DNA from 3 places in the Paenibacillus sp. J2L1-98 genome. Region 2 is predicted to be linked to each of the others. Evidence: riboswitches for the same ligand, from Rfam matches in the RefSeq annotation. Region 2 holds a riboswitch; each other region holds the start of a gene.

What was found. Region 2 has a riboswitch for thiamine pyrophosphate ahead of AC0YNZ_RS01460 (ABC transporter substrate-binding protein). Riboswitches for the same ligand answer to the same signal wherever they lie in the genome.
Region 1: another riboswitch for thiamine pyrophosphate. It lies ahead of thiC (phosphomethylpyrimidine synthase ThiC); the one in region 2 lies ahead of AC0YNZ_RS01460 (ABC transporter substrate-binding protein).
Region 3: another riboswitch for thiamine pyrophosphate. It lies ahead of thiM (hydroxyethylthiazole kinase); the one in region 2 lies ahead of AC0YNZ_RS01460 (ABC transporter substrate-binding protein).

The regions. Positions count from the first base shown of each region.
Region 1 is NZ_JBWDNW010000031.1:46,792-50,957, forward strand. It holds gene ytvI (sporulation integral membrane protein YtvI) at 1-232, shown strand, start outside; gene AC0YNZ_RS29145 (glycosyltransferase family 4 protein) at 314-1,471, shown strand; TPP riboswitch at 1,545-1,649, shown strand; gene thiC (phosphomethylpyrimidine synthase ThiC) at 1,948-3,711, shown strand; gene AC0YNZ_RS29155 (FecCD family ABC transporter permease) at 3,927-4,166, shown strand, end outside.
Region 2 is NZ_JBWDNW010000001.1:299,359-303,524, forward strand. It holds gene AC0YNZ_RS01445 (ABC transporter ATP-binding protein) at 1-362, opposite strand, end outside; gene AC0YNZ_RS01450 (ABC transporter permease) at 366-1,139, opposite strand; gene AC0YNZ_RS01455 (thiamine-binding protein) at 1,129-1,431, opposite strand; gene AC0YNZ_RS01460 (ABC transporter substrate-binding protein) at 1,512-2,558, opposite strand; TPP riboswitch at 2,747-2,859, opposite strand; gene AC0YNZ_RS01465 (methyltransferase domain-containing protein) at 2,931-4,166, opposite strand, start outside.
Region 3 is NZ_JBWDNW010000002.1:706,824-710,989, reverse strand. It holds gene queF (preQ(1) synthase) at 1-75, shown strand, start outside; gene AC0YNZ_RS08235 (hypothetical protein) at 87-281, shown strand; gene thiD (bifunctional hydroxymethylpyrimidine kinase/phosphomethylpyrimidine kinase) at 374-1,192, opposite strand; gene thiM (hydroxyethylthiazole kinase) at 1,223-2,020, opposite strand; TPP riboswitch at 2,161-2,265, opposite strand; gene AC0YNZ_RS08220 (SLOG family protein) at 2,353-2,910, shown strand; gene bioA (adenosylmethionine--8-amino-7-oxononanoate transaminase) at 3,145-4,166, shown strand, end outside.

The DNA.
Region 1 (4,166 bases), on a different contig from region 2:
TGTGGGCGTCGGGCTTATCGTGCTGTTTCTCGTCATTACCGTATTCCGTCGCATCGTTGAGCCGAAAATTCTCGGCGATTCCGTTGGTATCGGCTCTTTGTCAGCACTCATAAGCTTATATGTAGGCTTCAAGCTGGTTGGCGTAATAGGTGTATTCATCGGGCCGCTGGTCGTTATTATATATATGGCGGCACGTAAGGCCGGATTATTCCAGATGAAATTCAAGCTGTAAGCTTGCAAGGCCGTGTCAAAGTCATTTCCCTTCGCGTATGATACTGCAAAATAGCAGATCATGTAGGAGGCATCCGAGTAGATGGCACCAATCAAAATGGCGATTGTGACGCCGGGCTCTTTCCCGATTCCATCATCAGGAAGCAGCTCCGTAGAGCGTGTAATAGAGAAGTTTGCTCCGCTGCTGAAACCTTACGCAGAACCGCGTATTTTCGGAAAATTAAGTAAGCGGCTGCCCCGTCGGGGATCGTTTAACGGTGTATTCTGCGAACGGTTTCCAACCGGCAGCATAGAGCGATATATTCAGAATGTAGGACAGGCGGTGCGGCAGTTTTCTCCTCACGTCATTGACGTCGAGAATCGCCCGCAATTTGTGCTGACGATGAAGCGAATGAACCCAGGCAAACGTGTCTGGCTTTATTTGCATTCATCAACTTTTATATCCCCCAAGTATATATCGCCCGCCCATCTCCATAAGTGCCTGCAGGCAGCGGATAAAATCATTGTAAATAGCGAGTTTCTTAGGCGGATCATTATGTCTAAAGCGCCAGAGGTTGCGTCTAATCTGCGAGTGATTTATCCTGGGGTCGAAATCGCTCGATTCCCGTCGCAGTATTCCGCTGAAGGTGCAGCAAAAAGGGAGAAGCTGCGTAAAAAAAGGGGCTTGAGCGGCAAAAAGGTAGTGCTGTTCATGGGACGGCTCATCCCGCTTAAGGGCGTTCACCATTTGCTGAAAATCGTGCCGCAGCTTGCCAAAAGCAATCCCAATCTTGTCGTCGTAATCGTAGGCAGCCCGTTTTACGGTTCGCATCGCAAAACAGCCTATGTCCGCAAGCTCGAAAAGCTGGGACGCAAAAGCCCGGGCCATGTTCGTTTTGTGCCTTATGTGCCGCATACCGAGGTGCCGGGCTGGATGCTCGTTGCTGACGTAGCGGTCGTTCCGTCCGGGCAGCGCGAGGCGTTTGGCCTCGTTAATGTGGAGGCGATGTCCTGCGGCGTACCTGTTGTAGCGACGCGAGCAGGCGGAATGAAGGAAATTATCCGTAACGGCATAACCGGCTATTTGGTTAATCCGGCTAAGGTTGAATCGGAGCTGAAGGAAAAGCTGGATTTGCTTCTGCGTGATAAGCAGCTGCGGCAGAAGCTCGGCAGGAATAGCCGCGAGCGGGTCGAGCAGACGTTCACATGGCGGCATACGGCAGATCGTTGGGTGAAGCTGATGAAGGAAAGCGGTCTTTAGCGGGACCTGTTTTTCCGGCTGATGGTAATAAAGGGTTGACATCCCTCATCTCTAAACGTTATAGTCAAACAAGGAAATCCACTAGGGGCGCCGTCACGGCTGAGATAAAGCGATTCGCTTTGGTCCCTTTGAACCTGATCTGGGTTATGCCAGCGTAGGAAAGTGGGATTGTGCGTTTATGCAATTGCGCGTGAGAGCTCTGCCGAATTCAGCTGAAACGTCAGCTGAAATAAGCATGACTTTTGAAGCCTCATCTATCCGGAGGGAAACCCCGGCCAGATGACATGCGCCTGACGACACACTTCGACCGCTCCTTCGCTGGAGCGGTTTTTTTGTTATATAAGACTACACGCTCCAGCGATTGCAGTGCATGCACCACTCATGCAGTGTATTACAGCGGTGCTTTAAACTTTCTTATAAGCTCGCATATGCCTCAAGGAGATATTCTACATATACCAAATTGGGAGGTTTTTGATATGCCGATTATTACGACTCCGCTTCCGGGCAGCCGGAAAGTTTATGTAACTGGCTCGAAGGAAAGTATCCGTGTACCAATGAGAGAAATTGCTTTGGAGGCAAGCTCGGGAAGAAATGGCGAAGAGCTGCCGAACGAACCGATAAGAGTTTATGATGCAAGCGGCCCTTATACCGATGAAAGCTATACAGCAGATGTGCGGCGCGGATTGCCGAACCTTCGCAGCGAATGGATTAACGAACGCGGAGATGTGGAGCATTATGGAGGCCGGGAAATAAAGCCTGAGGATAACGGGTTTTTGACAGAGGAAAAGGCAAATCAACGGGGGGCCGAGCGCTTTCCTGGCCTGATGAGACAGCCGCTGCGGGCAAAAGCCGGACAAAATGTGACGCAGCTTCATTATGCCCGTAAGGGGATTATTACTTCGGAGATGGAATACATCGCGATTCGCGAAGGAATGGACGCGGAGTTTGTACGCAGCGAGATTGCAGCCGGGCGTGCGATTATCCCGACAAACATCAATCATCCGGAGAGCGAGCCGATGATTATCGGACGTCATTTTCACGTAAAAATCAATGCGAATATCGGTAATTCCGCCGTTGCGTCCTCGATCGAAGAGGAAGTGGAGAAAATGACGTGGGCGACCCGTTGGGGAGCCGACACGATAATGGATTTGTCCACGGGCAAAAATATCCACACGACGCGTGAATGGATCATCCGTAATTCTCCGGTTCCGGTTGGAACGGTGCCGATCTATCAAGCGCTGGAGAAGGTAAACGGCAAAGCGGAGGACCTCAGCTGGGAAGTATTCCGCGATACGCTTATCGAGCAAGCGGAACAAGGCGTCGATTATTTCACCATTCATGCGGGCGTGCTTCTGCGTTACATACCGCTCACAGCTAAACGCGTTACCGGCATTGTCTCGCGGGGCGGATCAATTATGGCCGCGTGGTGCCTGGCTCACCATAAGGAAAACTTCTTATATACGCATTTCGAAGAGATTTGCGAGATTATGAAGGCATATGACGTGTCGTTCTCTTTGGGCGACGGTTTGAGACCGGGTTCGATTGCCGATGCGAATGATGCAGCACAATTCGCCGAGCTTGATACGCTGGGCGAACTGACGAAAATCGCTTGGAAGCATGACGTTCAGGTTATGATCGAAGGCCCGGGTCATGTGCCGATGCATCTTATAAAAGAAAATATGGACCGTCAGCTGGAAGTTTGCGATGAAGCTCCTTTTTACACGCTAGGGCCGCTTACGACAGATATTGCACCAGGCTATGACCATATTACGTCGGCTATCGGAGCCGCAATGATCGGTTGGTTCGGTACGGCCATGCTTTGCTACGTAACGCCGAAGGAGCATCTGGGGCTTCCGAACAAGGAGGATGTGAAAGAAGGCGTTATTACTTACAAAATCGCAGCTCATGCTGCCGACTTGGCGAAGGGCCATCCGCGGGCGAAATACCGTGACGATGCGTTGTCCAAGGCGCGTTTCGAATTCCGCTGGCGCGACCAGTTCCATCTATCGCTTGACCCTGAGCGCGCAATGGCGTATCACGATGAAACGCTCCCGGCGGATGCGGCAAAATCGGCACATTTCTGTTCCATGTGCGGTCCTAAGTTTTGCAGCATGCGCATAACCCAGGATATCAGGGAATACGCTGCGCAAAACGGGATGGAAACGACAGATGCGATTGAAGCGGGGATGAAGGAAAAGTCGGATGCGTTTAAAGCGGCAGGAAGCAGCATTTATAGCTAGCGCTGCCTGGACGTACAGCCGATTGTTGGAATAATTTAGAAGAAATGCCGTCAGTGATCATGTCAGCCGGACATGATCGCTGGCGGCATTTTGTTTGCATCACTGCCATGGAATGATTGAATTTTAGCGTTGAAAATGTATGAATTATCTGCTATATTGAAAACGAGAATCGTTATCAATATAGCAGATTATTCATACAGAAGGGTAGTTAGAAGATGTCTTCTTCATTAAACGCGAAAGCAGCGGCAGGCACGAAGCTGCCTACACGGCCTCTGATGGCCACGGTCATTCTGTTTGGCGGGATAGCTGCACTGATCTTGTCCTTGGCGTTATCGATATCTGTCGGAGCGGCGGATATTAGCCTATCCACGGTTTGGGAAGCCGTCTTCCACTTTAATCCGGATCAAATTCAGCATCAGATTATTAAAGAGCTTCGGATGCCGCGTGCGATCGCA
Region 2 (4,166 bases):
CCCTTCGCCGACTTTCGGTCAACGCCGGAGATCGTAAGCGACAGCTCAATATTGCCCGCAACGGTTCGCCATGGCAGCAGCGACGCTTGCTGCGGCATGTAAGAAATATGTCCGCGCTCTCCGGTCGTCTGCCTGCCGTTAATCCAGATCTCGCCTGCCGATGGCTGCTCCAAGCCGCCAATGATTTGAAACAATGTCGTCTTCCCGCTGCCGGAGGGTCCTACAATCGATACGAATTCTCCATCCGCTACGGTAAACGATAAGCCCGCGAGCACCTCTTTGCTAAAGGCACCTTTGCCAAACTGCTTCCGGATGCCTTGCACCTGCAGCGTTTCCGTATTATTCTCAGCCTTATTGCTCATCTGCTACTTCACCTCGTTCTCAGGGCGCCAACGTATGACGAGTCGCTCCGCTAAGACCACAAATCCAAATAACGTCAAACTGAGCGCAACGATAATTATGACCGCCGCAAACACGCGTTCCGGCATAAAGCCTTTGGATGATATCAGCATGAACGAGCCTAGTCCCTTGTTCGTGCCGAGCCATTCGGCTACAACCGCGCTCAGCACGCTGTAGGAGGCCGCAATTTTTAATCCTGAAAATAAATGAACGACGGCATGCGGAAGCTCCAGCCGCCAAAACAGCTGCCACTTGCGGATACCGATCATTTGCAAATAATCGCGAAGCTGCGCATCGGTATTCATTAAGCCGCTCAGCATAGCTACCGTTATCGGGAAAAAACACACCATGATCACAAGCAGAACCTTCGGCAGCAGACCCCAGCCAAGCAGCATCGTCAAAATCGGCGCAATCGCAATAACGGGCACGTTTTGCGATAGAACGAGCAGCGGGTATACCGCCGCCCGTACGCCGGGAATTAAATGCAGCAAAGCGGCGAGCACGAAGCCCACTGCCGATCCTCCTGCAAAGCCAAGCAGCGTTAGCTGCACCGTCGCTTCCGTATGTGTCATTAGCCGCGGCCAAATCCGGATTGCCTCCTGCACGATCGAAACAGGCGATGGAATCAGCCATTGTTGAAATAAACCAAGAGCAGACGCCGTCTGCCAGCACGCAAGCAGCACTGTCAGCACGATGGCTGGAGGCCATATTTTTGACCAAATGCTGCTCCTATTGTCCATCTGGATATTTCTCCAGCAGCCTGTCCATCGATGCTCCGTTCGCCGGATTGTAATAAATTTTTATTTGCGAAATAACGGAGGGACAGCCCATTTCCGTCATCGCTTCGCTCATCGACTGCACCACGCTGAGCAGATGGCTAAGCTCGCCCTCCATCGTCGTCTCAAGCGGCGCTACGCGGTACGGCACGCCCGCTGCTTTAATAATCTCGATTGCCCGGTCCACGTATGGAATGACGCTTTCGCCACCCGGTGTTGTCGGCAGTATTTGAATGCTCACTAAGGCGCTTGCCATCTGATTTCCTGCTTTCTCATCGTTGTTAACGGAAGCGGCCAATGCCGCCTCCTCGGTCTTCGCCGAAAGTTTCCCAATCCTTATTCCGGCAAAAATTCATTCGTGAATGCTTTGTCCGCCTCAAGTTCCTTCTCCAGCAGCTTGTGCTCGTACATCCAGCTCGCGTAATTTTCCCATACGCTGAGCTTCTGTTCGCCCCAGCGAGGCGCGTCATCCTGATATTTCGGACTTAGCCATTTCTGGCTTGCGCGCACGAGATCCGCATTTAAATCGGGCTCCGCTTTAATCAAAAGCTCTGCTGCATCCCCGGGATTGTCAATCGCGTATTGGTAGCCTTTGGAAGCGGCAGCCGTGAACGCTTTGACCACATCCGGTTTATCCTTGATCATCGTCTCATTCGTCACAAGCACCGGCGTATAGTAGTCCAGCTTGTCGCTGTAATCGGTCAAATAAAGCATATTGATTTTTTCGCCGCGAAGCTCTGCTTCCACGCCGGTCCACGCATAATAAATCCATGCAAAATCAATATCGCGCTTAACCGCCGTAAAAAAGTCGCTGTCGCCGATGCTGATAATGTTCACTTTGCCGATGTCCGCGCCCTTCTCCTGCATAAGCGATTGAATGACCGCCTCCTCGACAGGAGCGCCCCAGCCGCCGTAGGTCTTGCCTTCGAATTTCTCAGGCGAATCGATCCCCTTCGCGAGCGGCGATGCGAAGCCCGAGGTGTTGTGCTGAATGACTGCCGCGATCGACACGAGCGGAACGCCGGCGATCCGAGCCATCGTTACCGACTCCTGGTAGCTTACGCCGAACTGTACGTTGCCCGAGGCTACCATTTGATCGGCACCGCTTTGACCCGGTTGAATAATTTCAACATCAAGTCCCTGCTCCTTGAAAAAGCCTTTATCTCTAGCTGCATAAAGCCCGGTATGGTTCGTATTCGGCGTCCAGTCCAGAACAACCTGCACCTTCTCAAGCGGCTTGTCCGCCGCTCCCTCCTGTTTTTGCGGCTGCCCGCCCGCCTCTGGCCCGTTGTTATTTGCGCCGCAGCCTGCCAGCGCCATTACGAACACGAGCATAGCAGCTGTGATTCTCCACGACATTTGCCTTGCTTTCTTCTGATTCATGATGTGTTTGTTCCCCTCTCGCTGCTTCTGTTTATAATGGTGACAATTCCTCGTTAGTATCCGGTTCATCGCCGCATCTTGCAATGCTGCAATAAAAAAACGTCCCCCTGATCCGGAGGACGCCCTATAATCGGCTGTGCAGCTGTTAGTACTGGCAAAGGCCGAACCGCTCCGACCCTAGCCTGGCAAGCAAACAAAGCTTCTGTCCCTACGCTGGCATTATCCAGATCAGGTTTAGCGGGTCGGAATTGTACAGATAATCCCCTCTCAGCCGGCTTTAGCAGCTCCCCGGAACATATTCGGTTCGTCAACATCTTCAATTGTATAGCAAAACCCGAACATGACGCTAGCTTTTTTCAAAAATGATTATCATCAAGCCTTATTTCGCTTCGTCTTCCGGCACACCGCCACGACATACATCGGCTCGGCGCTCTTAAGCTCGTGGAGCGGGATCAGCATGTGCGGCGTCCAATTCCGCTTATGCTCCTCACTGCGATCTGGCGCGATTGCGTTCATTTGGCGCAGCCAGCGCATCGCAGGAAACCTCGAATCATCGAACGCATTCTGACCATACACGGCCTCGACCGCGTAGTGCATGACAAGCTCTCCTATCAGCTCAGCCGTACGGTATTCAAAGCGGTGATGCTGGTTAAAGGGCTGCTCCTCGAAATAAATATGCATATTCGTAACGGCGCGATTCGGCGTCGATACGATAAACAAGCCTCCATCTTTCAGCACGCGAGCCGACTCCCTTATCCAATCCGCTCCCGAGACGACATGCTCGATCGTCTCGAAGGAAACGACAGCATCAAACGATTCATCCTCAAAGGGCAGCCGCAGCACATCTCCCTCCGCAAACGAGACGCCGCTGCTGCCGTAGTCCCGCCCGGCCCGCTCAAGCGACGGCCCGTCAACGTCGACACCTACCACCTCAGCCGCTCCCGCCCGCTTCAGCATGGCGCTTCCGTAACCCGCTCCGCAAGCGGCATCCAGCACGCGCAATCCCTTCACCAGCGGTCCGGCAAATTCATAACGGCTCATATGCTCATGATAGACGCTGCTATAGCCTTGCTTGACCGCTTGATTCACAACCAGCCGCTCGCCTGTAAACCGCACATCGTTTTGCTCCGTGAGCTGCTCCGCTTCTCCTTCTGGAGGCGATATCTGCTTTGCTACATTCGCTAGCGCTGCTTGCGCAGTCTCCTGAACAACGGCCTGAGCCGACGTATCTTCCCCTTCCTCACCATTGACCCCAAGTTCAGCCGGCTCGCCGTTTTTGTCTGCTTCCTCCCGCTGGACCGCAGACGGGACGCGTCCATACACGAGTAAATAAGCGGCTGTAAGCTCATCCGTAATCGCTTCATCCGTTATCTGCCCAAGCAGGCGGATATAATCAAGCTGCTCCTGCGGTTTATGCTCGGCGAGCGTAACCTTCACATAAGAAAAACCGGACTGCACGTACAGTTGATTAACCTGCTGCAGCGTATACTGGATAGCCGCTTGACGCTGCGCCCTCACATTCATCGGGTCCAAATACTTCCGGACATTCTCGAAATAAAACCGGTTCGCAAAGCAGCCGATTATCCAGCCGCCAGGCTTCAACAGGCT
Region 3 (4,166 bases), on a different contig from region 2:
ACCAAATACGAGCAAATAGCGGAGCATCGCCTCATGAATCATGATCTCTATCCGGAGAAAGTGGATAACCGCTAAGTAACCAGTCAATGATCAAAAATGCGCTATGTATGTCCGTACTGCTTTGCAGCATAGCGGCATCCTTAACGAGCTTTGGAATCGTACCGGAGAGGGCAATTGCGTCTCAAAGCGCTCCGCAAGCCGAATATGCTCAAGGAGACAGCATGATCGAGTCAGCCATGAACGCGTTAGACATTCCTCGAGCAGCGCTGGAAAAGGTTTAGCGTCAGGAGAAAACAGCCGAATAGCTTGGATAATTAACAAACGCCGCTTCCGTTACGGAAGCGGCGTTTGTTATGGTTATCTGTATGTTGTCCTAGTCATGCATCCCGCTGCGCAGCCTGCGCTGATACGCAAAATGATTCGTAGGTCCATGGCCGCCGCCGAACCCTAGCTGATCTTCAATGGCGGCTTGAATGAAGGCTTTGGCTGTTCTAATCGCATCCGGTACTGAATTTCCTTGCGCGATAAGAGCCGTTAACGCAGCCGAGAAGGTGCACCCGGTACCATGAGTATGACGGGTATCGATGCGCTTGCTTTCTAAATAGTCGAATCGCTCCCCATCATAAATGAGGTCGACAAGCCGTTCGCTGCCCGTATCATGGCCGCCCTTAATGACGACATAACGCGAGCCCATTTGATACAGGATTTTGGCTGCTTCCTCCCGGTTGCTGAGCGTGCGGATAGGCATCCTCGCGAGCAGCTCAGCCTCCGGAATGTTAGGCGTAGTCACGAGCGCGAGCGGCAGCAAATACTTGATGAGCGATTGAATGGCTTCCTGCTGGAGCAGGGAAGAGCCTCCTTTGGCTACCATGACAGGATCAATGATCAAGTTCTGCCACTTAAACTGTTTTATTTTGGCGGCCACGATCTCTATGATTTCTCCGTTAAACAGCATGCCTGTCTTTAGTGCGGCAGGTTCCAGGTCTTCGCCAATCGATTCAAGCTGCCTTCTAATGGCCGCAGCCTCCATAGGATAGACGCCTTGAACGCCAAGCGTATTCTGGGCAGTAACCGCGGTTATGACGGACATGCCGTATGTGCCGAGCTCTTGAAAGGTTTTCAGATCGGCTTGAATACCTGCGCCGCCGCCGCTGTCTGAGCCTGCAATCGTTAACGCTTTATATATTTTCATCTCATTATCTCCTTCGATCGTATAGTTGCATTACGGCAGCAGCTGCTCAAGCTTTGCATTCTGCTTGAGCGTTTCAGCAGAAACAAGCGCTAATTGATTGATTAATTCAACCTGAAAGTTTCCCGGTCCTTGCCCGGCAGTACGGTCATAGGCTATTTCAGCGGCAACACCGTAGAATGCGAGCGCTTCAGCCACAGCCGCTACCATGGCTTTCCCGCCGACTGCCGCGAAAGCGCCGACCAACGAGCTAAGCAAGCAGCCTGCACCGGTTATTTTCGTTAAAATCGGATGTCCGTTGCCCACCAGGAACGTTGTATTGCCATCGGTAATAACATCCTCTTTGCCGGTAATGACAACGATACAGCCGAGCTTGCGCGCAGCCGACTGAGCGATAGAGATGGCGTTACCTTCGCCTTCGCCGGCATCAACGCCCTTGATGGACCAGCTCTCGCCGATGACATTAGCGACTTCGGCCACATTTCCTCTCAGCACGGCCAGTTTTACGCCTTCGATGATCCTGCGGGCGGCAGCGGTGCGAAAGGACGTAGCGCCTGCGCCTACCGGATCGAATACGACAGGCACATTATGTTCATTGGCGGATTTTCCGGCGAGCAAACAGGCTTCTACGATTTGCTCATCCAGCGTGCCGATATTGAGCACGACGGCGCTTGCCATTTTGGCCACATCGGCAACTTCCTCATGGGCATAGGCCATAAAGGGGGATGCGCCCAGGGCAAGCAGGCCGTTAGCGGTAAAATTGGTGACCACGATGTTCGTAATGTTATGGATAAGCGGATTTTGTTCCCGTATTTTGTTTAGAGCGTTCATCGATACGATCCTCCTTAAGGGGTTCGAAATTCAGCACGGGGTTTCCTGCCTCAGCATTCCTCCGCAGACAAATAAAGACCCGCCCATTTCCGAAGGGAAATGAAGGGTCTAACGTTCAACAAGGCTAGCGGACATGAATGAAAGCTTCTGCTCCACTTCCCTCCGCTGGAATGATCCAGATCAGGTTCCAAGGGTCCGGAGCAAATGCGCTCCATCTCAGCCGTTAAACTCCCCTAGTGAAATTAATAGGTAAATATAAGATTTGTATTTTTTCTACTATAGCATACACTGGAGAGATGTAAACCTTAATTATTGGAAAAGGCGTTGAACAAATGAAAAATCTACTCGTAACAGGCTATCGGGCGCATGAGCTTAATATTTTCAGCCAGAAGCATGAGGGCATCGTTTATATTAAAAAAGCGTTGACAGGAAAGCTGATTCCGCTCATAGAAGACGGACTCGAATGGGTCATCACCCCGGGCCAGTATGGCGTTGATCTGTGGGCTTGCGAGGTCGTCATCGCGCTCAAGGAAATATATCCTCATTTGAGGCTTTCGATTATTACGGCTTACAGCAACCCGGAAGAAAAGTGGAAGGACGATAAAAAGGAATTTTATCAGCAGGTGCTGAGAGGGGTTGATTATTACGCCGCGGTCAGCAACCAGCCGTATAACGGGATTTGGCAGTTTACGGCGCGGGACGAGCTGTTGTTCCGCAAGACGGACGGCATCCTGCTCGTTTACGATGAGGATGCCGGCGAGGGCAGCCCGAAGTTTTTCAAAGAGAAAGCTTTAAAGAAGCAGCAGGCAGACGGATACGGCTACATCAGCATCAGCTCGGAGGACATTCAAAGCATCGCTGACGACGACAATTTGTATTCGGATAATTAATCAAATAGATATCGAATTAGTCAGATGACCCTTCTGTGATTATTGCAGAGGGGTGTTTGTTGTTTTATCCGCAGGCTCGCGCATTGAAGGGTGCAGGATGTTTTTCTTTTATGCTGCGCTTTGAATTCTCTTTACAGCGTTAGTCTGGTCTGCTAGAATGGCTACATTCAATTGTTAACCTTAATGATAATAATTTGGTTAACAATCAAAAAGATTAACGGATGGTGATTTATGATGACACCGCATTATGAACGGCTTGCAGCCATTAATAAGGCTCACTTATGGCATCCTTTTACGCAAATGAAAGATTACAATGACGCTGATCCGCTCATTATCGAACGGGGCGAAGGCGTCCGGCTCTATGACGTTCAGGGAAGAGCTTATTATGACGGCTTTTCATCCGTTTGGCTCAATGTGCACGGGCATAATGTGCCGGAGTTGAATCAGGCGATTACGGACCAGTTAGAACGGGTCGCCCACACTACTTTGCTCGGAATGGCGAATGTACCGGCAATCGAGCTTGCTGAGAAGCTGGCGGAGATCGCTCCGAAAGGCTTACATAAAGTTTTTTACTCCGATTCCGGAGCAACCGGAGTCGAAATTGCAATCAAAATGGCATTTCAATATTGGCACAATCGCGGGGTAAGAGGTAAAACGACGTTCATTACAATGAAGCAGGCGTACCATGGGGATACGATCGGCGCGGTCAGCGTAGGCGCTATTCCGCTTTATCATGACGTGTTCCGCCCCATGCTTTTTCCATCCCATGTTATTCCTTATCCGTATGCTTACCGTCATGAGGGCGGTGCCGCTGAAGCGAAGCAAGAAACACTCACAGCTTTGCGTCATCTTCTTGAGACGCGGTCAGATGAGATCGCTGCGCTCATCGTGGAGCCTATAGTGCAAGGGGCCAGCGGCATCATAGTAATGCCTCAGGGCTGTTTACGCGAGATGGCTGCGCTGTGCCGCGAGTATAACGTACTGCTCATCGCTGACGAGGTGGCGACTGGTTTCGGCCGGACAGGCGCTATGTTCGCTTGCGATCTCGAAGACGTTGCACCTGATCTGATGGTAATCGGGAAAGGCCTTACGGGCGGCTATTTGCCTGTGGCTGCAACGCTTGCGACGGATGAGGTGTACGACGCGTTTTATGCCGATTATCACGAGCAGAAAACATTTTTCCACGGTCATTCTTTCACGGGCAATCCGCTTGGCTGCGCCGTAGCTCTGGCCAGCTTGAAGCTGTTTGAAGAGCG